Regions from separate parts of the Paenibacillus sp. HWE-109 genome, predicted to be linked through region 2. Evidence: riboswitches for the same ligand, from Rfam matches in the RefSeq annotation. Region 2 holds a riboswitch; each other region holds the start of a gene.
The links. Region 2 has a riboswitch for ZMP and ZTP ahead of rpiB (ribose 5-phosphate isomerase B). Riboswitches for the same ligand answer to the same signal wherever they lie in the genome.

Region 1 (7,828 bases), 4.5 Mb from region 2:
ACGCGACGGTCGGAGATGCCGCGAATGCCTACAATACAGACCCGGCAAATCCGGGACTTGATCAGGCTCAGCGGAGCATCATTTATGTGAAGCCCAATCTGTTCGTTGTCATCGATAATCTGAAAGCCAAAAACCCGGGAGGCTCCCAATTCGAGTTCTTGCTGCACGCTAATAAAAGCCTGACCCTCGACGCCGACCAGCAAGGCGCGACCATCGTGCAGAACAAGGCGGCATTGAAAGCTGATTTTCTATACCCGACCGTAGCAAATGCATCGGTGACGGATCAATATTTGGATGCAAGCGGTAAGGTGGTCATGCCAACAGGCGACTATGCCAGCAAACCCTTTCAGCAGCATGCCAAATTTACGTTCCCTATCGCACAAAGTTCAACGCTAATTTCCACCTTTGAGCCTTATCGGCTGGGTTCACAGCCGGTAGGAACAGTTACTTCGGCTACCTATAGCACCTATCAGAGGATTACTTTCACCGATGGAACCGATGTTTACGTCAGGTTGTCTAGCAGCGGGCTCGTCCAAGCTGGAAACATGCAATTCGACGGGGTTGCTGCTGCTGTAAAAGGAGATAACATTCTCCTTGTAGGAGGCACGAAGCTCATTAAGGATGGAGTCACTTTATTGCAGACAGATAAGCCTGCAACGATCACCCTGAATACCGATGAGCTTTCGATCTCGAGTGCGACACAAGTGCAAACACAGATTTATGCACAAGGTGTCAATATGCTGGTCAATGAGAACGAGGAATCCATTCCGCAGGGCGGCAACGTTGTTGAAGCGATTCGTTCGCGTGGGGTCTATTGGAGCAAGTCCGGCAATGTGCTGACGGTTACAGCCGAACGCGGAGAGCACCGTTTCAAGCTGCATCCGGTACAGCAGCCCGGAACGCAACCGCCGTTTACACTTAACGTCGAAGTAGACGGGGTGGCTTCAACAGTAATGTTGCAAACATATGGAACGTACATGGGAGGCATCGTCGGATGGGGACAATTGACCAATGTACCGATTGGTCTTTATGAGGTGCTGGAGGCACCTGCAGGACTTCTGTTCCAGAAATTCGGCTCGCCGAAGCCCATCTTGTATCTGGATGCGTTTCCCAAAGTGTTCCTGCTTCAGAACGGAGGCACGCTGCGGTTAAAAACAGCTGGCACCGGTTCGATAACGCCATCCTTGCAGCTGGATGATTTTAATACCGTTAAAGAGGAACTCGACGTTTTCAAAGAAGCGGAGTTTTTTGAAGAAACTAGCGGTGGTGGTACTGTCGGAGTTTATTCGACACGGAAGTTTCTGTCCAATGGAGCCGGTGTTGCCGACTGGAATTTATCAGGACAAAGCATCTCATGGAAGCTGAATGTGCCAAAGTCTGGCCGATACGATCTCGTTCTCAAATATGTCGCCGGCTGGGGTCTTCCGGACAATTATGGGACTACGCGTCTGATTAAACTGGGTGACGGCATCTTTACGACGAAGGCTCTGAAAACATATGACTGGGGAACCGAAAGCCAGTACTGGAAGGCACTGCGAGTCAGCACCGGCCAATACCTGGCACAAGGGACTACGGATTTAACAATATGGAACGTGGCGGGACCGATGAATCTGGATTGGGTCGGTCTGGTCGAGGTAAAAGATGATACGACCGCACCTGTAACGACCACATCGTTAGCTCCTTCGCAGCCGGATTGATCTAAAGGCATCTAGGCAAGGAGGATGAATCAGCAGTCCTCCTTGCCTGAATAATTGGATAGGAAACATTTTTCAGGAAATTAAACTTTTTTTCATGTAATCGAATAAAGTTGATGTTTTCATGGCATTCATTTATTTACCTAGCAGCCGCCTTTATTTATGATGATGGAGTCAAACATAATTTAATTGATTTGCATACAGAAAGGGGGCACCCAATGAAACATGTAAAAAAAAGCAGTTTTGCCATCACCATGATTTTATCTTCCATTCTGATTGTCACGGGATGCAGCAGCAATGCCGATACGAAATCGGGAGCAAAAGATAATCAACCAAGTTCGGATTCACATTCTTCCCCAACAGCCAAGCTTCCGGAACCGGCTACGATTCGTTTGTTTACGGAAAATTCGACGTCATGGCCGCCAAAACCGGATTGGGGCGTATGGAAGTGGGTGAAGGAAGAGACGAATATTACTGTAAAGCAGGAATTGGCGTCAGGTCCTGAATCACTGTCGCTTTCCGTTTCATCGGGAGACATGCCAGATGTATTGTCCGTCTTCCCGGGAGAAGTACAGAAGTTCGGACCGCAGGGGGCGTTCTTGGATTTATCTAAACATCTGGATAAAATGCCTAATGTGAAAGCCTACTTAAAGGCGAACCCGGAAATCCGCGAGCGGATTACGATGCCGAACGGAGAAATTTACAGCATCATTAATGACGGAGCGGGTGCGGGCAGTCAAATGGTGTGGTTTTACCGTGAAGATATTTTCAAAAAACACAATCTGCAGGTGCCGAAGACGTGGGATGAGCTTTACGAAACATCGAAGAAACTGAAAGGGCTGTATCCGGATAGCTATCCGTTCGTCTTCCGCCATGGGGTTGGCACATTGGACACGTTCGGTCCAGCCTTTGGATTCTACCCCGGCTTATATCAGGATCCAAATACAAAGAAAATGGACTACGGCATGAAACAGCCAGCAGCCAAAACGATGATTGAGAATTTAAATAAATTCAATAAAGAAAAGTTAATTCCGCCTGACTGGCTCACGATGGACTATAAAGCATGGACACAATTCATGACAACGAATAAATCATTCATCACCGTTCAATTTATCGGACAGATCGAAATTATGAACAGTCAGTTGAAAGAAGGCAATTTGAAGTTTATGGCACCACCCATTGGTATCGGTACGCAGCCGTATCTCCCAAAAGGCGGCACCGAGGAATATGGATTTGCGGTTGCTTCTAAGACCCAGAAGCTGGATGCTTCCCTTCGTTATCTGGATTACATCTATTCAGAGAAAGGCAAGGAAATCCAAAGTTGGGGCAAGGAAGGTGAAACCTATACCACCCAAGGGGGTAAGCGCAAGTTCAAGGACGTGTACAAAGAAGCCAACGATTTACGCCGGGAATCAGGTATTCAAACAGCGGGTACGTATGGATGGTTTGACTTTCATGCATGGCTGTCCCTTGTCAAAGAAAGTGAGCAATTCTCCTATCAGGAAGCTCCTAAATATCGATTCCCTACATACAACAGACTGCCTGTTCTGACACTGGAAGAAGCGGCTTCGGTCACTGTTTCTAATGATCAATTGTACAAATTTTACACAACATCAATAAGTAAATTTATTTTGGGTGATACACCGATGAGCGAGTGGGATAAATTCACCCAGGATCTGGATAAATACGACTTGAAGAAACTTCTCACTACGTATCAGACCGCATTGGACCGACAAAAAGCGAATGCAAGTAAATAAGGGATGAAAGAACAGAAGTAAGCATGATTTGCTTATATCGCTAGGAGTGGCTGCAGTGGCATATTTTTCATTAATTTTAGCGGTACTCATATGGGGTTTGTCTTATATATTCATGAAAGATGGAACGGCTCAGTATCCGAAGGATTTGTTTCAATTATGGCGGTATGTGCTTGTGAGTGCGATCTACGTCATTATTTTCTACAAATCGATCAGGAGAATTAAGGCGAAATTGTGGGTAGCAGGCTTGTTCAAACTAGGGCTGGCCAACTTCGTACTCAGCTTTTTTTCCATATATGCGATACAATATACGACTCCGACGAGGATCGTCATGATTAATAGCCTGATCGTTGGCGTTGTTCCCTTATTGCAATATATACACTATAAGACGCAGATTAGTCTGAATGAGAAAATGGCAATAGGCATATCCTTGATAGCGATAACTTTTTTGCTTGAGCCATACAAGCTGACTCTTCAGATCGGAGACGTACTGGGCCTCATAGGTATGATTGGGTATGCCTATACAATTGTAATTATGAATCAGTTATTGCAAAAGGAACAAACTTCGGTCATTCAGGTTTCTTTTCTTACCGTAGCGGGTTCGGCATTCTATTTTGGTTTGGTTGCCGTGTATTACGGACTGTTTCATTCTGAATGGTTCTCTGCACAAATAATACCTAGAGATGTCCATACAATTGCAGCAATTGCGTTTATGATCGTCATTGTTTCTATATTTTCCAACCTATTGCAATCGATTGGACAGAGAAAACTGTCATCGGTTGTTGTAGCGATTGTGTTTTGTTTGGAGCCTGTTATAACAGCTGTTTTTGATTACATCCTGCTTGGCAACGTCCCTTCAACAGGCATCATCATTTGCGGATTTCTGCTGGTTCTTGCTACCATAACGGCCTCGATGAAAAAGGTGCGAGCAGAGACATCAGTAGGTGCATGAGTGACAAGAAAAAAACTGCGCTTTGCAGTTAATGGGAGCTGTTGAATCATCGTCGACGCCCCAAAAGGATCCTTCTTTCCCGGTCTATTTATAAAGATAGACAAATAAACTAATGCCCTCTTTTTTGATATGGTAGTTCTTAAATGGTGTTTCGTTTAAAAGTGATTCAAAATCTTTTATTGTGTACGCACCTTGTTTTAGGAAAGTTTTAAATGCGAATTTCACAAAATGCTTGTCAAATCCTTTCATTCCTGTCTGTTTAATCTCATTGTTAATATCTTCAGAGGTTGCCTCATGATTCATGTCGATGATTAGGGATGTTCCACCTTCTTTCAGCACTCGATGCATTTCACACAGCGCCTTTGACGGATCCTTAAAGTTCTTGAATGCAGCACTGCAAACAATAAAATCAAAAAAGTTATCTTCGGATGGTAGATTAGATGCGTTACCTTCCTTAAAATCAACGGAGACATTTGCTTCTTTTGCATTATTTTTTTCTATTTTCACAAAGTCTGCGCTTATCTCGACTCCTGTAACGTTAAACCCTTTCTTGGCGAGTTCAATCGACAAATAACCCGGCCCAGGCGCAACTTCCAAAATATGTGCATTTGTGCCGACTAAAGCTGCAACTTCATTCGCGTAATCTTGCATTTGAGTCATTCGACTTTTGCGAGAATTCTTATCGTACCACTTTGCAGTTAAGCCATAAATTCCGACATCTTTATTTTTTCGTTTGTTTTTCATCATATACATATATCTCCTTTATAGTGAAATCGATTCCTTTTGCATCTTATCGATTTCATTATATGGGATGGATTAGCGTGCCTGAACCATCCGACGGATGAAATGCAGCTCCGTCTTCAGACGGAGTCGTCTTAATTGAATAACCAAGAGAATTGGAACAACATGAGCATCCATATGCATTGTAAATAATGACTCCATTGTGTAAAATTGTCTTAAGAATTAATCTGTGTGTTACTGGCGCGAACATGGTGAACCATGAGGGAGCACGCAGAATAGCAGCCGTACGCCTGGGCAAAGTATTTGGACTAAAGTCTGAATACTTTTTTTATTTTCTGAGAGGGGTTTTTTGAATGGAAGATATTAATCTGCGGTATGGAATGAATCCACATCAAAAGAAGGCAAAGATTTATTCTGGAGAAAAACTACCTATAAAGATCTTAAATGGCGAGGCAAGTTACATTAACTTTTTAGATGCATTAAACGCTTTCCAACTAGTTCGAGAACTTAGACAAAGTATCGGTCTACCGGCAGCAGCATCCTTTAAGCATGTAAGCCCAGCTGGTGCAGCTGTATATTCTCCGTTGTGTGACTCGCTTGTTAAATCTTATTTTGTTGAAGGCTTAGAGCTATCCCCATTGGCCAGCGCTTACGCAAGAGCCAGAGGGGCGGATCGGATGTCTTCGTTTGGTGATTGTGCGGCTTTTAGTGATAAAGTTGATGTAACAGTAGCGAATTTACTCAAAAAAGAGGTCTCCGATATCATTGTTGCACCAGGATATGACGAGGATGCTCTGATACTTTTAAAAAAGAAAAAGAACGGAAATTATCTCATTTTAGAGATCGATCCTGATTATGTACCCAATCCAATCGAACAAAGATCAGTCTACGGTATTACAATGGAACAAGAAAGAAATGATGCAGCGATATCGGTAGAAATCTTCAATAACATTGTAACCAAGCAGCGAATAATTCCTGATAACTCTAAAAGGGATCTTCTCGTTGCAATGATCACCCTCAAATACACACAATCAAACTCTGTTTGTTTTGCGCTTGACGGACAAACCATTGGAATTGGTGCAGGGCAACAATCACGAATTCATTGTACGCGACTTGCAGCTGAAAAAGCTGATAATTGGTGGTTAAGACAACATCCAATCGCACAACAAATGGTTTTCCGTGCCGGAATATCCCGTACTGAAGTAAATAATGCCATTGATGGTTGGACGAATGAGGACTTTACACCTGCCGAAGAAAAGCAATGGAAACAATATTTTAATAGGGTACCTGAACGACTTGCGAAGGCAGAGAAACAAAATTGGTTAACAGGCTTAAAAGAAGTTTCATATACTTCTGACGCTTTTCTGCCTTTCCGTGATAATATTGACCGGGCTGTTCAGAGTGGAGTGAGGTACCTGGTCCAAAGCGGTAATTCGTTGCGTGATGAGCAAGTTATTGAAGCTGCAAACGAATATGGAATTGTAATGGCCTATTCGAATATCCGTTCATTTCATCATTAATTTGTCACTAATTAAAGTTGAAGTACTTGATCCTTACAGCTAAATGATGTATATTGTTTTAAATTGACATTACAGCAGGTCTAAAAAAGGAGGAGCCATGTCACCACGTACCAAAGAACAAAATGACGCGATCCGGGAGATGCGGATGGACCAAATTATGCAAGCGGCTGCGGAAGTATATTTGGAAAAAGGCATTCAATTGGAAATACGCGATGTTGCGGTAAAGGCAGAGCTCGGCTACGGAACTGTGTATCATTACTACAAAAATAAGCACATGCTGTTGGAAGATTTACTGTGGGATGCCCTGAATCGAACGGAGTCGGCAGTGAAGCCCGCTTTGACGGGGGACAGTGACAGTTTGCTTAAAGCGGAGTCGTTCTCCAGGTTGCTTCTGCGGGAGTGTATCAAGGATCCTTCCGTCTTTATTTTGTTAAAAACGGTTGCAGATAATTTCCATCACTTCCCGGGAAACCGGTTCATTAAGCTGTTTACCGATTTTCAGGAACGAATCTATTTGCCGTTTGTGGACATGATTCGTGAAGGGATCGGTTCCAAATCACCAGAGAAAACAGCTAATTTGATATTTGGCTCGCTCGTTGGCTGCGCAGCATTGAACATCCACCACAATATGCGGAACGAGATGGATGTGGAAGGGTTCGTCGACATGATTTTTTTGGGCATACAATCAAAGGAGAGATGAATGGAATGATCATCCTGAAATCGAGAGCAGAAATTGAAGAAATGAGAAAAGCCGGCGGAATTGTCGCTGCTTTTCATCAAACAATCGCAGGTATGATTCGTCCGGGTGTCACGACGCTCGATATCGAGTCGTTCGCGGTGCGGTTCCTGAAGGATAATGGCGCCAAGGCTTATACGATAGGCTACAACGGCTATCCATTTGCGACATGTGCGTCTGTCAATGACGTCATTGCCCATGGTTTTCCGAACCGGAAGCCGCTCAAGGAAGGCGATATCGTCACAATTGACATTGTCGCGGAAGCTGATGGCTGGATCGGCGATTCAGCTTGGTGTTATGCAGTTGGCGAGGTGTCGGAAGAAGCGCGTAAGCTGATGCAGGTAACGAAGGAATCCTTATATCTTGGTATCGACAAAGCTGTCGTCGGTAACCGGATCGGCGATGTGATGCACGCGGTTCAAACCCATGCC
Region 2 (7,828 bases):
TCATTTTCATGATTACGGGCAAAGGTGCTTATAGCAAGCTTAAGTTTGAGAGCGGAGCGCACCGTGTACAGCGGATTCCAGTTACGGAGTCTGGCGGACGCATTCATACATCGACCTCTACGGTTGTTGTTATGCCGGAAGCTGAAGATGTAGAAATTGTCATTCATGATGCGGACATTCGCGTAGATACGTTCTGTTCAAGTGGAGCGGGCGGTCAGTCCGTTAATACAACGAAATCTGCTGTGCGCGTAACTCATGTGCCTACAGGCATCGTAGCTACTTGTCAGGATGGCAAATCGCAAAACTCGAATAAAGAGTCGGCACTTCGCGTACTTCGTACGCGGATTTCGGATAAATTGCGTGAAGAGGAAGAAGCGAAATATGCTGGCGAGCGTAAAAGCAAGGTAGGTACGGGAGACCGTTCAGAGCGTATCCGTACGTACAACTTCCCGCAAAGCCGGATTACCGATCACCGGATTGGTTTGACTTTGCATCGTTTGGAAACGGTCCTTAACGGCGATATGGCGGAGATTGTTTCCGCATTAACCATTGCTGCACAGTCCGATGCGTTAGATAAAGGGGAGCAGGCGATGTGATGCCGACTGCAACGATTAGAGAAGCCTATGTAGAGGCTTCTTCTTTTTTAGGGAAGCTAGGCGTGGCCGAGGCAGCTTCCTGTGTGGAGCTGTTGCTGCAGCACCTGCTAGGCTGCACGCGAACGAAGCTGCTGTTCCGCTTCCAGGAACAGTTTCCAGTGGAGCTGGCGGAGTCTTGGCGTCAGCTGGTCGAGCGGAAGGCCGCGGGCGAGCCGGTGCAGTATATCATCGGCGAGCAGGATTTCTACGGCCTTCCTTTTGCTGTGAGCCCGGCCGTGCTGATCCCGCGGCCGGAGACGGAACTGCTCGTGGAAGCTTTGCTCCACGAGGGCACGCGTCTGTTCCCGCTAGGCGCTCCGCTGCTTGCGGATGTTGGCACCGGGAGCGGAGTGATCCCGGTTACGATTGCGCACGCGCGCCTCGCGTGGCGCGTGGCGGCCAGCGACATCTCCGCGGCAGCGCTGGAGATGGCCCGCGTGAACGCGCAGCGCCACGGCGTGGCTGCGCGTGTGGAGTGGCTCGAGGGAGACCTCCTCGAACCGTTCATCCAGCGCGGGATCGCGCCCGATATACTGGTGTCGAACCCACCGTATATCCCTGATGGCGACCTGCCTGCGCTAATGCCGGAGGTGCGGCTGTTCGAGCCGCACACGGCTTTGTTCGGCGGTGTAGAGGGACTCGACCTCTACCGCCGTATGATCTCGCAGCTGCCGCAGCTGCCGCGAATCCCGACCGTGGTCGGGTTCGAGGTCGGCATCCGGCAAGCGGAGGCTGTGGCGGCGATGTTGGGCGCCGCCGCCGACTGGGACGAGATCCGCTTCGTGCCGGATCTGCAGGGCATTAATCGCCACGTACTGGCGATCCGCGAATCCAGCGGGTAGGATAACCAGCTAGAAGCACCTGAACTAAGAAGTTAAGGCTATTTTTCCTTTTCAGCCCACCCTGTGTCTCTCAACCTAACTCTATTATTTTTACAATTTTCATAGATTACTAGGTTTAGCCTCTTCTCTTTTTGCCCATACTGGTTGGTAGAAGCGAAGGGAAAGGGGCTTTTTCTAATGGTAAAAAGAACGGAACGGCCATCATTCAAACATTTATTATTGGTAGCTTTTGCACTTATTGTGATGATTACATGTTGGGAATCCAATCGGACGAATGCGGCGGTTATCGCGCCTACTATACCGGAAGAATCTATCCGTTTGCGTATTCTTGCAAACTCGGATTCTGCCCAGGATCAAGCCCTAAAACGCGAGATTCGTGACGCGATAATAGCTCGTATGGAGACTTGGGTCGTCGGTCCGCAATCGCTAGATGAAGCAAGAGTCGTAGTCAATGCACATTTGGCTGAATTTGATACGCTTGTTGGACAGATGATAGAAGCACGCGGCTACACATACTCCCATACGGTGGAATTGGGGAGAGTTCCTTTTCCAACGAAAATGTACGGCAACCAAGTCTATCCGGCAGGTGAATATGAGGCGCTGCGGGTTACGATTGGCAGTGGGGAAGGACAGAACTGGTGGTGTGTGCTGTTCCCGCCATTATGTTTCGTAGATTCTGTTTCCGGAGAAGCGGTAGCATCAGCAGCTGTTGTAGCTAAGACAGAAGTGGATACCAAAGCTGTCGCGACACCTGCAGTTAAGGCCGCATCAACAGCCAAAGCTGGCAGCGCTCCGCAAGTGAAAGCTGAGTCACAGACATCAGTGGCTGCCGCCGCACAACCGGAAGTGAAGTTTTTCGTCTGGGAAATGGTCAAAAAGATTGCTTCTTGGTTTAGTTGAAATTGAATTTAGGGAAGTAAGGATGATAGAGCGTGACAATGTATTGGAAAGTGGAAGCGGGTTCGGGCACCGATGGAATCAGCAGCTTGGCGGAAGCCGCAATGCTTCTGAGAGAGGGTGAAACGATAGCATTCCCGACGGAGACGGTCTATGGACTTGGCGCAGATGCCACGAACACGGAAGCTGTGGAGCGTATTTTCAAAGCCAAGGGGAGACCTTCGGATAACCCGCTGATTGTCCATATCGCTGATAGGACGCAGCTTTCAGGGCTAGTGGAGATGGAAAGTGTCACCTTAGATCACCAGCGGCTTATGGATGTTTTCTGGCCGGGACCGCTAACTATTGTGCTGCCTGTGCGAACGGGCGGCATTTCGCCGTTGGTAACGGCTGGCCTTGCTACGGTGGGGATACGTATACCGGATCATCCTGTTGCTTTGGAGCTTCTGCGTGAAGCCGGGCTGCCGATCGCGGCTCCTAGCGCCAATAGCTCAGGACGTCCGAGTCCGACTTTGGCGGAGCATGTCAGGGACGATTTGGACGGACGCATTGGCGGTCTTGTGGACGGTGGCGCAACGGGTGTTGGCGTGGAGTCCACTGTGATTCAGCTGGCGGACGGTGAATTGTATATTCTTCGTCCCGGGGGCGTAACCGCGGAGCAGCTGCGGTCGGTACTTCCGAATCTGCGAATGCATGAACCGGAGCGGGAAGATGTAGGAGCTTCAGAAACGCCGCGAGCTCCGGGAATGAAGTACACGCATTATGCACCGCAAGGCTTTATGCATATTGTGCAGGGAGATCACGCTGAAGCTGTGATGGCTTGGATTCAGCAAGATATTCGGGCTGCCCGAGCACGAGGTGAATCCACAGGTGTGCTTACTTTCGAAGAGAGAGCCTCGCAGTATGACGCTGATCTGGTTATTGCTTGCGGGTCGTTGTCGGAACCGGCATCGATTGCTCATGGCCTGTATGCGGCGTTAAGACAATTCGATCAACAAGGTATAGCTTACATTGTGGCAGAAGGCTGCCCCGAAGTCGGAATTGGCCTTGCCATTATGAATCGTCTGCGCAAAGCAGCCGGTCACAGGCTTGTACGTGTTTAGCTAGCATGATTCCCTGTTTGTCCGCATATCTTGGGAGAGAAAGCGGACAAGGGGGATAGCACGATGCACGTATCTGGTGTGGAATTGGGACAGCTGGTCACGATTATTATTATGGCGATCGCTCTCGGTCTGGATGCTTTTTCTTTGGGCATAGGCATAGGCATGAAAGGGATTCGTTTGCTGGATATTTTGAAAATTAGCCTCGTGATTGGACTATTTCACATTATTATGCCTCTTATGGGGATGTTCATGGGACAATATGTCTCGTTGCTCCTTGGTAATGTAGCTACTGCGGCAGGGGGATGCCTGCTTATTCTACTAGGCTCACATATGGTGTATAGTTCGATTCGCGGAGAAGAAGCGACCGCCTTTGATCATAGAACGTTATGGGGGTTAATGATTTTCTCGCTTAGCGTCAGTATAGATTCGTTCTCCGTTGGGGTATCGCTGGGCATGTTTGCTACAGATATTGTACTGACAGTACTTATTTTCGGTCTTTTTGGCGGACTGCTATCGATTGCAGGCTTACTGGTTGGCAGACGGGTGAGCGGCTGGGTCGGTGAGTATGGCGAAGCTTTCGGCGGGCTGATTTTATTGGCGTTTGGGATCAAGTTTTTGCTATGATACAATGAAGATATAGAAGCTTTAAGGGAGGGATTTCAAGTTGCGAATTCTATTTGTATGTACAGGAAATACGTGCCGCAGTCCATTAGCAGAAGGTTTGCTGCGTATTCGGGTGCACCAAGAAGGGCTTGCGGCGGAGGTTCGTTCAGCAGGGGTATCGGCCATATCCGGCGGTCCTATTTCTCGGAACAGCGCATCGCTTCTGCAGGAAGCGGGCTTCAAGGATTCGCTGTCATCGCTAGCGATTCAGGAGTCGGAAGTACAGTGGGCCGACCTTATTTTAACCATGACCATGGGGCACAAAAGGACCGTCATTCAGCGGTTTCCTGATGCGATGGAGAAGACGTTTACGCTCAAAGAGTATGTGGAAGACGATACTCGTGTTCGGCAAGCGATTGAAGAGAGAGAGCGCCTCGTGACCGAGGTTCAGCTCAAGCAGGCTCTTTCGCAAGCCGTTTCTGTGGAGGAAAGAAGTCGGATCTACCAGCTCGAGCAGGAAATCCCTGACTATGACATATCCGATCCGTTCGGCGGACCTCTGGAGGTTTATCGGCAAACGGCGGAAGAGATCAGCAGCAGCTTGGATAAATTGGTTAAGAAAATCCGCACGTAGGAAATACGGATACATCTTTACACCTAAGCCGGAATGCGGTAAAATAGACCTATCAATCAAGACTCAATGTAACTGGCGACGAGTGGGAGCAACCACAATGGAGCATTGAGCTATACGGCCGGTCGCCTGGGCAAAAGAGCAACGCGCTTATTCTAGCGTGTCCGCTCTTTTTTTCGTTTTTAGCGCGCTTTGGGATATAATAGGATGGTCGAATTCGAAGAAGATGAGGAGCGTTCTATTCATGAAAATTGCCTTAGGTGCGGATCATGCAGGCTATCGTTTGAAAGATGTAATCATTCCTTTTATTGAATCATTAGGCCATCAGGTTATTGATTATGGCTGCAGCTGTGCAGATTCGGTGGATTATCCCGACTATGCGCTTCAAGTTTGTGAGCAAGTCGTTTCCGGCGGTGCTGATAAAGGAATTCTCATTTGCGGGACGGGCATCGGGATGTCGATTGCCGCGAATAAGGTGCCGGGTATCCGTTGTGCGCTTGTCCATGATCTATTTTCGGCGAAAGCAACGCGTGAGCATAATGACACGAATGTGCTTGCGTTAGGGGAACGCGTTATCGGCCCCGGCGTAGCCGAGGAAATCGTGAAAATCTGGTTGGAAACCGAGTTTTCCCAAGGTGTTCGCCACCAGAACCGCATTAATAAAGTGCAAAGCATCGAAGATCGCTTCACGGTTCAAGCGTAGGAGCGGGCGCCATCATGACAGATTCCATACTTCACCATGTTGCTGAAGGTTTGGAAACGAATCTTCGAGAGTTGATCCAAGTAGGCAGCCTGCGGCCAGGTCATATTCTGGTCATCGGTACGAGCACGAGTGAAATCCTCGGGCATCGGATTGGCACGTCGGGTACGCTGGATGCGGCGAAGCCGATTTATGACACGGTGCAGCGCATTAGCCGCGAATTCGGGCTGCATGTTGCTTTTCAATGCTGCGAACATCTGAATCGTGCTCTCGTTATTGAAGAAGAGCTGTTGCTGCTAACGCCGCAGCTTGAGCCTGTATCCGTGATCCCGGTTCCCAAAGCCGGTGGCTCCATGGCCTCTTATGCCTATCGCCACTTCGCGAAGCCCGTGGTTGTGGAGACGATTCAGGCCCATGCGGGTATCGATATTGGCAGTACCCTGATTGGGATGCATCTGCGTCGTGTCGCTGTTCCTGCAAGGCCGCCAGTGCGAAACCTTGGTCATGCTTATGTGACAATGGCGTTCACACGGCCCAAATTGATTGGCGGTATCCGAGCTGTTTATTCGGCAGATACAGCTGAGCAGCTATACCAGACAGCCGCACCAGATGCGGATTGTTAACTTATTCCCTCGGTGAATGATGATTAAACAGATATGACTATTTTCTAGGAGGAATTTCCCATGACAAGTTTTCTGAACAAACAAGATCCGAAAATCGTAGAAGCAATGAACCTTGAGCTTGGCCGTCAACGCGACAAAATCGAGCTGATCGCTTCTGAGAACATCGTAAGCCAAGCTGTTCTTGAAGCAATGGGTACTGTACTTACGAACAAATATGCAGAAGGCTACCCAGGCAAAAGATACTATGGCGGCTGTGAGTACGTAGACATCGTGGAAGATATCGCTCGCGACCGTGCGAAAGAGCTTTTCGGTGCTGAACACGCGAACGTTCAACCGCACTCCGGCGCACAAGCGAACATGGCTGTTTACTTGGCAGCTCTGAACCCTGGCGACACGGTGCTTGGTATGAACCTTGCACATGGCGGTCACTTGACGCATGGCAGCCCGGTGAATGCTTCCGGTATTCTTTACAACTTCGTCGCTTACGGCGTAAGCGAAAAAGATTTCCGCATCGACTACGACGATGTTCGCAAAGCGGCATTCAAACATAAGCCTCGCATGCTTGTAGCTGGCGCAAGTGCTTACCCGCGTACGATTGATTTCGAAGCTTTGGCATCCATCGCTAACGATGTAGGCGCATTGTTCTTCGTCGATATGGCGCATATCGCAGGTCTGGTTGCTGCTGGTTTGCACCCGAACCCAGTGCCGCACGCGCATTTCGTTACAACAACAACGCACAAAACGCTTCGCGGACCACGTGGTGGTATGATTTTGACGCGCAAAGCTTGGGCTGCAGCGATTGATAAAGCGGTATTCCCTGGTTCCCAAGGCGGTCCTTTGATGCACACAATCGCAGCGAAAGCTGTTTCCTTCGGTGAAGCTTTGCAGCCGGATTTCAAAGTATACGGTCAAAATGTCATCAACAATGCACAAGCATTGGCGACAGCTCTTACGGCTGAAGGCATCAACCTAGTTTCCGGTGGTACGGATAACCACTTGATGCTGATCGACCTTCGCAACCTGAACATCACGGGTAAAGATGCTGAGCACGTGCTTGACGAAATCGGAATTACAGCGAACAAAAATGCGATTCCTTTCGACCCAACTAGCCCGTTCATTACAAGTGGTATCCGTTTGGGTACGCCGGCTGTAACGTCCCGTGGCATGGGTGAAGAAGCGATGAAAACGATCGCCAAAGTTATCGGTCTTACTTTGAAAAACCCGAAAGACGAAGCTGTATTGGAAAAAGCTCGCGGTCTTGTGAAAGATTTGACAGCTCAATACCCGCTTTACCCAGGTTTGACTTACTAATTTTTAACTTATAGAAGAGAAGCTGTCTTTAGGTAGATGATATCTGCTTGAAGGCAGCTTCTTTGTGTTTTTTCAACTTAATAATAATGATCCTGCTGCCAAGCGCCAGCGATCGGATGGACGGGAAGCGTCGGAAGCTTTAACTCCTGAGCAGCGATACGGAGATAGGCGATGTTATATGCAATATCTGTCTGCCGGGTCGAGTCAAAATAACTCAGACGAGTGAGATCTGATTGGTAGAGCGCCGCATCCCATCTAATCTGGGAAATGGAGCGGTGGATGACTTCTTCGGGAAATCCGGTTTCCAGGCTGAAGAACTTGGCTGCTTTGTTAGGCTGTTCCCGCATGAGCCGGTTCGCCAGCAGGTGGGCTTTCAAGTAGGCAACGACCAAGTCCTCATGGGCATGGGCCCAGCCTTCGTCGGCGACGACGCTTGCCATGAAACCAAGCCCCAGTTCTTTGTCAAAAATGGATTTGCCAACA
Region 3 (7,828 bases), 3.5 Mb from region 2:
ACACGATGCCTTCTCATACGCATAACCGCCGTTCCGAAGTGTACTTCTACTTCGATATGCCGGAAGATGCGGTTGTTTTCCATATGATGGGCGAGCCGCAACAAACGCGCCACGTTGTTATGCGCAATGAGCAAGCGGTAATCTCCCCAAGCTGGTCCATCCATAGCGGTGTAGGCACGAATAACTACACATTCATTTGGGGTATGGCCGGCGAAAATCAAATTTTCGACGATATGGACCCAGTCGCGATGAAAGACCTTAAATAGACAACCAATGAACCCATTACGCAGGTATGAAACTATCATGGAAATCCTGCTGTCACAGAAAGAAGTCACCGTTAACGAGCTTAGCGAGCGACTCGATGTGACAGGCAAAACGATTCGCGAGGATCTCGCCAAACTCGAGGAAAAAGGCCTGCTTCTCCGCATTCACGGCGGCGCGATGCTAGCCCAGAGCGATCAGCTGGGCATCCTTTCGGCCAAAGAGCCGAATATCAAGCATGCCGATCAGAAATCGGAGATTGCCACGCTCGCTCTGCGCTACATTCAGCCCAGAGACATTATTGCCCTCGACGGCGGCGGCACAACATTAGAAATTGCTAGGCGGCTGGATAATCAGCCGCTTACTGTTGTCACCAATGATCTCTATATCATCTCAGAGCTTGTCCACAAAGATGAGATCCGCTTGGTGGTACCGGGAGGCTACCGGCTTCGCAACATGCTTGCAGGTCCTGAAGCTTCGGAGTATATAAGCAAGCTCAACATTCAGAAATCATTTATTTCTGCCACTGGCGTTCATTTGCAGCATGGCTTTACGATCTATACAAGTGATCTTGTCGATTATAAGCGTGCCTTGATTAAGTCCAGTGCTATCGTATATGGCGTTGTCGATCATTACAAATTCGGTCAATGCGCATTGCGAACCTTTGCGGCGCTATCTGAGGTAGCCATGATCCTAACGGATCGTTCGCTCCCCGCCGAAACAGCCCAACAGTTTACAGAAGCAGGCGTTCCGATTGTAACTCACTAGTGATAAGGAGCATTGTTCATGACACTTTTTAATTTAGCAGGCAAAACAGCTTTCGTAACCGGCGCTTCCGGCGGTCTTGGTCAAGCGATGGCCATCGGACTTGCTGAAGCTGGCGCGAATGTGATTGCCGTTTCCTCTTCCGAAAGCGTACAAACTGTAGAAGCTATCCGCGCGTTGGGCGGCAAAGCCGAACTGATAGCGGCAGATCTTAGCAACGAAGACATCCTGGAGGATGTTGTGAATAAAGCAATCGGTTTCTATGGCAGTATCGACATTCTCGTGAATAATGCGGGCATCATCCGCCGTACGCCAGCTGTTGATCATGGCCGTCAAGATTGGCATGACGTCATTGACTTAAACTTGAACTCCGCCTTTTTCTTATGCCAATTGATTGGACGCCATATGATTGAACGCGGCAGCGGCAAAATCATCAATATCGCCTCCATGCTCACTTATCAAGGCGGTATTAACGTGCCTGGCTATACAGCGAGCAAACATGCGATTGCCGGCGTGACGAAAGCGCTAGCCAACGAATGGGCTGGAAAAGGCATTCAGATCAACGCGATTGCTCCTGGTTATATGACAACGAACAACACAGCACCAATTCTAAAAGACGAGAAACGCACACAATCGATCACCGATCGTATTCCGGCAGGTCGTTGGGGATCTCCGGAGGATCTCAAAGGTCCGGTTGTCTTCTTATCCTCCACAGCTTCAGACTATATGAACGGTCACGTGCTTTGCGTGGACGGCGGATGGATGGCGAGATAATGGGGATTGGCACGTTAGCTCATACAGTCGGACAGCTGCCACTGAAGCAACTAACGGAGAAGCTTAGCGGACGAGGCGTCGACTTCGTACAATTGGCGCTCAGCAAAGCGATTCGTGATATCGACACAAGTATTGGCAAACTCAGTCCCGCACTAGCGAACCATATCGGCGAGCAGTTTCATCGTTCTGGCATACGTATCGGCGTACTCGGCTGCTATATCAATCCGATTCATCCAGACCCGCAGCAGCGGCGTCTTGAGATCAATCGGTTCAAAGAGCATCTGCGATTTGCCCGAGATTTCGGGACTTCCATCGTCGCAACAGAAACCGCTGAATTAACGACTTATCTCGCTCACGATGCTGAGCGTTATGAAGATATTGGCTGGACGACACTTAAACAAACCGTCGAGGAACTAGCAGAGGAAGCGGAACGCTGGGGTGTTTTCATCGGTTTGGAGCCTGTTGCCACACATACACTGTCCAGCAGTGCAAAAATGGCACGGATTCTGGAAGAAGTTCCCTCCAGCAATCTGGGCGTCGTCTTTGATCCGGTCAACTTGCTCCCGATCGCGGCAATTGAATCGCAGGAAGCATTTCTCGATCAAGCTTTTGCTGCCTTCGGAGACCGGATCGTTCTTGCTCATTTGAAGGATGTTAACGTGCAAAGTGATACACTCGAGGCCGTGCGCTCAGGGCATGGTATTTTCCAAACAAAATCCTTTCTGGACAAGCTTCATCAAGCCAAGCCAGGCGTTGATATTTCGTTAGAGATGGTCTCCGATGATAATTTGGATGCCACCATTCAATATGTAAGAGGTCTACTGGGATAAAAATCAGGGCTGCCTTTAAGTAGTTATATCTACTTGAAAGCAGCCCCTTTGGGGCTCGTTAAATCGCTTACTTTTTGATATCCGGCTCCGTTAGAACCGTATAAGAATTCCCCAAATGACGCTGCAGCGCCTTCAGTGCAGCAACACCAACAGCAATATCATCTTCCCCGGCCCCTCCGCTGACACCGACACCCCCGATGACAGTTCCATTAACCACAATAGGAATGCCGCCAACGAAAATAGCAAACTTGCCCGGCATCATCGCATGTATGCCAAAAGCTTCCCCATGTATCGTCGCCGGCCCCCCAGGCTGCGTGAATAAATGCGTCGAACGCCTGTGACCGCTGGCGGTGAAGGCTTTGGCAATCGCCATGTCCGGACTCGTATTCCGAGCGCCATTCATTCGTTCCAACGCAATCAAGTACCCGCCATCATCGACAATGCAGATCGTCTCCGCTGTGCCGGCCGCTCTTGCTGCTTCAATACCCGCTTCTATCATGACCTTCGCTTCTTCTAATTCCAATTTTAATACGGATTTCATGCATGGACCCCCTCCTCCCTGTAAACTCCTATTCGCCTGAGTGCAAACTCCTCTTCCATTCATATGGGGATAACACAGGAATAAGTCTTGCTGTTCGTTCGAAAAATGAGATTGAAGTTTTAGGATAACAATTGTAAAATACTTGTAATTGAACCGATGTGTAACTGGCGTAAACATGGGGTACCATGAGGGAGCACATTGCAGACAGCCGTACGCCTGGGCAAAGTATTTGATCACAGATCAAGTGCTTTTTTTGTTTTATGGACAATAGAAAGGTCAGGTGCATCACTATGAAAATTGCCTTCGTTTTGTTTGATGGTGTAACAACGCTAGACTTCACAGGGTTCTATGAAGCAATTACTTGGCTGCGGATACTGGGGGCAAAAGCTGATGTTTCCTGGGACTTCTGTGCCATGCAAGAGGAAATAACCGATGATCGCGGGTTAACAATGAAAGCTAATCGTGTCTCTCCCGATCTTTCCGGTTATGGTTTGGTATTTGTCCCCGGTGGATTTGCAACCCGTCAACTACGATATGATGCTGACTTTATCGCATGGCTCCAAACTGCATCTGCCGCGACTTACAAAGTTTCTGTCTGCACAGGCGCATTGCTGCTTGGGGCAGCCGGTTTTCTTAAAGGCAAGAAGGCCACAACCAATCCATCAGCTTATGAATTATTAGCCCCTTACTGTGCGGAGGTTATCGAAACACGCCTTGTCAAAGACGGAAATCTCTTTACCGGAGGCGGCGTTTCGGCCTCGCTCGACTTAGGCTTGTTTGTCGTTGAATCCCTTACGGATTCCGGGTTCGTGCAGCAAGTACAAGTGAAGATGGACTATCCCTACTATCGCGCAGGGCAATATTCTGTGATATCTACAAAACTAATTTAACAGGAATTCCTCCTGCTATTTTTGTCAAAACCACTCTATTCCGCCATCTAACGGGAAAAACTCCCTCTATTTTCTGAGAATATCGCAATTCAGCGAGCATTCATCAGAAGTAGAGGGAGCTTTTCCATTTAATCCAACTTTTCAGGCGGAAATCGATAAAATAGCGGGAGCTTTTCCTGTTAGCTTAGGAGGAGAAGCAAAAAAACTGCACATCTTCCGCTACTTAGGCTTGTTTGTCGTTGAATCCCTTACGGATTCCGGGTTTGTGCAGCAAGTACAAGTGAAGATGGACTATCCTTACTATCGCGCAGGGCTATATTCTGTGATATCTACAAAACTATTAACAGGAATTCCTCCTGCTATTTTTGTCAAAACCACTCTATTCCGCCATCTAACGGGAAAAACTCCCTCTATCTTCTGAGAATATCGCAATTCAGCGAGCATTCATCAGAAGTAGAGGGAGCTTTTCCATGTAATCCAACTTTTCAGGCGGAAATCGATAAAATAGCAGGAGCTTTTCCTGTTTAGCTTAGGAGGAGGAGCAAAAAAGCTGCACATCTTCCGCTACTTCACTTGCCAACCATCAGAATCCTGCTGCAAATTCCATAGATTCGCATAAATACCATTCTGCGAGATTAGCTCGCTATGCGTGCCTCTTTGAACAAGCTGACCTTGATCCAGCACTAGAATGCTGTCTGCGTTTTGAATGGTTTTTAGGCGGTGGGCGATGATAATCAGAGTTTTATTCGCAACCAACTCATTAATGGCCTGCTGCACAGCGGATTCGTTCTCGGGATCGAGCGAGGCCGTCGCTTCGTCAAGCAGCACGATCGGGGCATCTTTCAATAATGCGCGCGCAATGGAAAGTCGCTGCTTCTCCCCGCCTGATAGCGTGGAGCCACCTTCTCCCACCGGCGTGTCATAACCTTGTGGCAATTGGGAGATGAATTCGTGGCAGCACGTACGCTTGGCTGCTTCTTCTACCTCTTCCTGAGTAGCTTCCATATTCCCGATTCGGATGTTATTGCCGATGGTATCCTGGAACAGATACACATCTTGGAATACCATCGAAATATGCTTGAAAAGTTTCTCTGGATCGGCATCACGGAGCGATTGCCCGCCAATGCTGATCGACCCCTGATCTACATCCCAGAAGCGGGCAATGAGGCGGGTTACGGTACTCTTCCCGCTGCCAGAAGGCCCCACCAAGGCTGTGATCGTTCGGGGCTCAATGGTGAAAGACATGTCTTTCAACACAGGCGAATGAGCATCATAACCAAAGGTTACCCGATCGAAAACAATCGAGCCATACGGCTTTATGCTGTAAGTCCCCTGCATCGGCTGTTCCCTGTGCACATCCATAATTCGCTGCGCACTATAAGCGGAATAGCGCATTTCGCCATAGCTCATCAGCACCAGGGTCAATGGCTCAAAAATTCGGCTCCCCACCAACAAAAATAGGAGAAAGACGGGAAGTGTAAGTGTTCCGCTTGCCAATAGATAACTGCCGACAACAATCATAATTGTCATCCCGGACCGAGTCAGCAGCATGGCTCCCATAATCACGGGTCCCATGATACCTTCCAGGCGAATAGATGCACGCATCAAGCGATCAAAGGACAAACGCAATCGTTCGAATCTTTTCCCGCCCAGATTATGTGCTTTAATTTCACGAATGCCAGTTAAATATTCTTGCATCCGACTTGCTGCTTCATTCTTGGCTTGAACATGATTCCTGCTGAGCTGTGCCTGAAGCGTGTCTGTCAGCCATAATAGCAGCACGCCCAACGGTATAGCCATAAACATGGCCAGTGACATTCGCCAATCGAGGAATACCAAGCCAACTAACGCTAAGATTGGCAGCATAATGGCCGTGATAAGTTGCGGCACATTATGAGAAATCGTATGCTCCACTTGCGCGTAATCGCCTAACAATAAATTCGTTAAATCACCGGGATCACGTTTGCCAAAGTAGCCTAGGGATAAATGACGCAGATACTCGGCCAATTTAAGCCTTCCCTCGGCAGCTAAGGTATAAGCTGCGCGATACGACTTATCGTACAGCAGCGCAAATGTAGCATACGATACCAATAGCCAGACGAACAAAATAATACAGTCCATCCAAAGCCTGCTGACATTTAAAGCTTTATTGGGATCAGCAATGAAAATGTAGTATGTGTTGAAAAGATCAACTAACAGCGCCGCTGGAATCACTTTAACGATCCCATCCAATATTGCGGCCAAGGCAGAAGGCCACAAACTTCGAATATTCCCTCCCGAAATGTTAGTAAAGTAACGATTCATGGCTTGAGCCCTCCTTCTTGCGATCCGTCAGCGTAGATTCTTTCACGCCCAACTTCCATGAAGCCGAGCTGATATGGGCTTGCCACATCTGTTCATATAATCCGCTCAAGGCCCGTAGTTCGTCATGTGTTCCCCGCTCTACGATTTCTCCTTTTTTCACGACCAGTATCTGCTCGGCAGCACGAATCGTGGACAAACGGTGCGCGATCATTATAACCGTTTTCCCTTTGACAAGTTCAACCAGAGCACGCTGGATCTTCTTTTCATTTTCTGCATCTGCATAGGCTGTCGCTTCATCCAGCACCAGAATGGGGGCATTCTTCAGCAAGGCCCGCGCAATAGCAATTCGCTGCGCCTCGCCACCAGATAAGTAGGTGCCGCCTTCCCCGATCTTGGTGGCGTAACCTTGAGCAAGCTTCGTAATAAATTCATGACAGCAGGCCGTCTTGGCAGCCGCAATCACTTCTTCTTCGGATGCATCCGTATTGCCCATTCGAATATTCGCTTCGATCGTATCATAGAACAGATGCACGTCCTGGAAAACAAAGGAAACCTTATCCATCAACATTTCCGTACCCATATCGCGAAGAGATACGCCGCCTATTGCGATTTCTCCCTCCTGAACGTCCCAGAAGCGCAGCAATAGACTGGCAATTGTTGATTTGCCCCCGCCCGAAGGACCAACTAAGGCCGTCATTTCGCCGGCTTTTGCCATAAAATGAACATCCTTCAAGATCGGTTTGAAATTCTTGCTGGTTGTGCGTTCATAGGCGAAGGAGACATTCTTGAAAGTGATATCATACGCAGTTGGGATCTGTGGTGAAGCCGGCTCCATTACGATAGATTCCGCGAAAACCGCTTCGATCCGCTTGTTGTTCTCCACCACTTCTCTCATTCCGCTGCCCACAAACATTAATTTCAACAAGGGTACTGATAAGCTGGGGGTAAGAATAATGAAGAGCAGAAAAGTAATAGCGAACGATTGGCTGCCAGCATTGCCGCTTGAGAGTAGAATGCCAACAGGGACGACGAAAGTGAATAACGAACTGACAATCACATAAAATAGACCATACGGTATCTTATATAAATCCGTTATTCGCAACGAAATGTTTCGATACTCGACAACCGCTTGCTTGAACGTTAGAAAGGAATCTGCTTTGATCCCGAATATTTTCACCACAGGCATGCCCCGAATATATTCCACGCCTGTCGCATTCATGTTTTCTACAGCATGCTGAAACTCGCGGTAAGCTTGCTGACCGCTCGCGCTGCCGAATAACTTGCTTTGCAGCCAGAAGCCAATGCCGATGGGGACCAGCAGCACAAGCGCCAAACTCCAATTCATCCAGAACAAATAGCCAATCAACAGAATTGGAATCATAACTGCGCTAACGATATCGGGCAATTGATGGGCAATAAATTTCTCGATTTTCTCAACGCTTACCTCGATAATCTTCTTCAAT

Region 1: another riboswitch for ZMP and ZTP. It lies ahead of LOZ80_RS11680 (phosphoribosylaminoimidazolecarboxamide formyltransferase); the one in region 2 lies ahead of rpiB (ribose 5-phosphate isomerase B).
Region 3: another riboswitch for ZMP and ZTP. It lies ahead of LOZ80_RS16520 (DJ-1/PfpI family protein); the one in region 2 lies ahead of rpiB (ribose 5-phosphate isomerase B).

Annotation. Positions count from the first base shown of each region.
Region 1 covers NZ_CP091881.1:2,878,130-2,885,957, forward strand. The annotation lists gene LOZ80_RS11660 (heparinase II/III domain-containing protein) at 1-1,697, shown strand, start outside; gene LOZ80_RS11665 (extracellular solute-binding protein) at 1,913-3,451, shown strand; gene LOZ80_RS11670 (DMT family transporter) at 3,507-4,400, shown strand; gene LOZ80_RS11675 (class I SAM-dependent methyltransferase) at 4,485-5,147, opposite strand; ZMP/ZTP riboswitch at 5,365-5,444, shown strand; gene LOZ80_RS11680 (phosphoribosylaminoimidazolecarboxamide formyltransferase) at 5,495-6,661, shown strand; gene LOZ80_RS11685 (TetR/AcrR family transcriptional regulator) at 6,759-7,361, shown strand; gene map (type I methionyl aminopeptidase) at 7,367-7,828, shown strand, end outside.
Region 2 covers NZ_CP091881.1:7,380,936-7,388,763, forward strand. The annotation lists gene prfA (peptide chain release factor 1) at 1-596, shown strand, start outside; gene prmC (peptide chain release factor N(5)-glutamine methyltransferase) at 596-1,477, shown strand; gene spoIIR (stage II sporulation protein R) at 1,655-2,377, shown strand; gene LOZ80_RS31690 (L-threonylcarbamoyladenylate synthase) at 2,416-3,477, shown strand; gene LOZ80_RS31695 (manganese efflux pump MntP) at 3,541-4,101, shown strand; gene LOZ80_RS31700 (low molecular weight protein arginine phosphatase) at 4,142-4,714, shown strand; ZMP/ZTP riboswitch at 4,773-4,853, shown strand; gene rpiB (ribose 5-phosphate isomerase B) at 4,956-5,414, shown strand; gene LOZ80_RS31710 (TIGR01440 family protein) at 5,429-6,034, shown strand; gene glyA (serine hydroxymethyltransferase) at 6,095-7,345, shown strand; gene LOZ80_RS31720 (helix-turn-helix domain-containing protein) at 7,423-7,828, opposite strand, start outside.
Region 3 covers NZ_CP091881.1:3,871,252-3,879,079, forward strand. The annotation lists gene kduI (5-dehydro-4-deoxy-D-glucuronate isomerase) at 1-266, shown strand, start outside; gene LOZ80_RS16500 (DeoR/GlpR family DNA-binding transcription regulator) at 274-1,029, shown strand; gene kduD (2-dehydro-3-deoxy-D-gluconate 5-dehydrogenase KduD) at 1,048-1,800, shown strand; gene LOZ80_RS16510 (sugar phosphate isomerase/epimerase family protein) at 1,785-2,630, shown strand; gene LOZ80_RS16515 (GlcG/HbpS family heme-binding protein) at 2,698-3,171, opposite strand; ZMP/ZTP riboswitch at 3,322-3,400, shown strand; gene LOZ80_RS16520 (DJ-1/PfpI family protein) at 3,462-4,061, shown strand; gene LOZ80_RS16525 (ABC transporter ATP-binding protein) at 4,626-6,365, opposite strand; gene LOZ80_RS16530 (ABC transporter ATP-binding protein) at 6,346-7,828, opposite strand, start outside.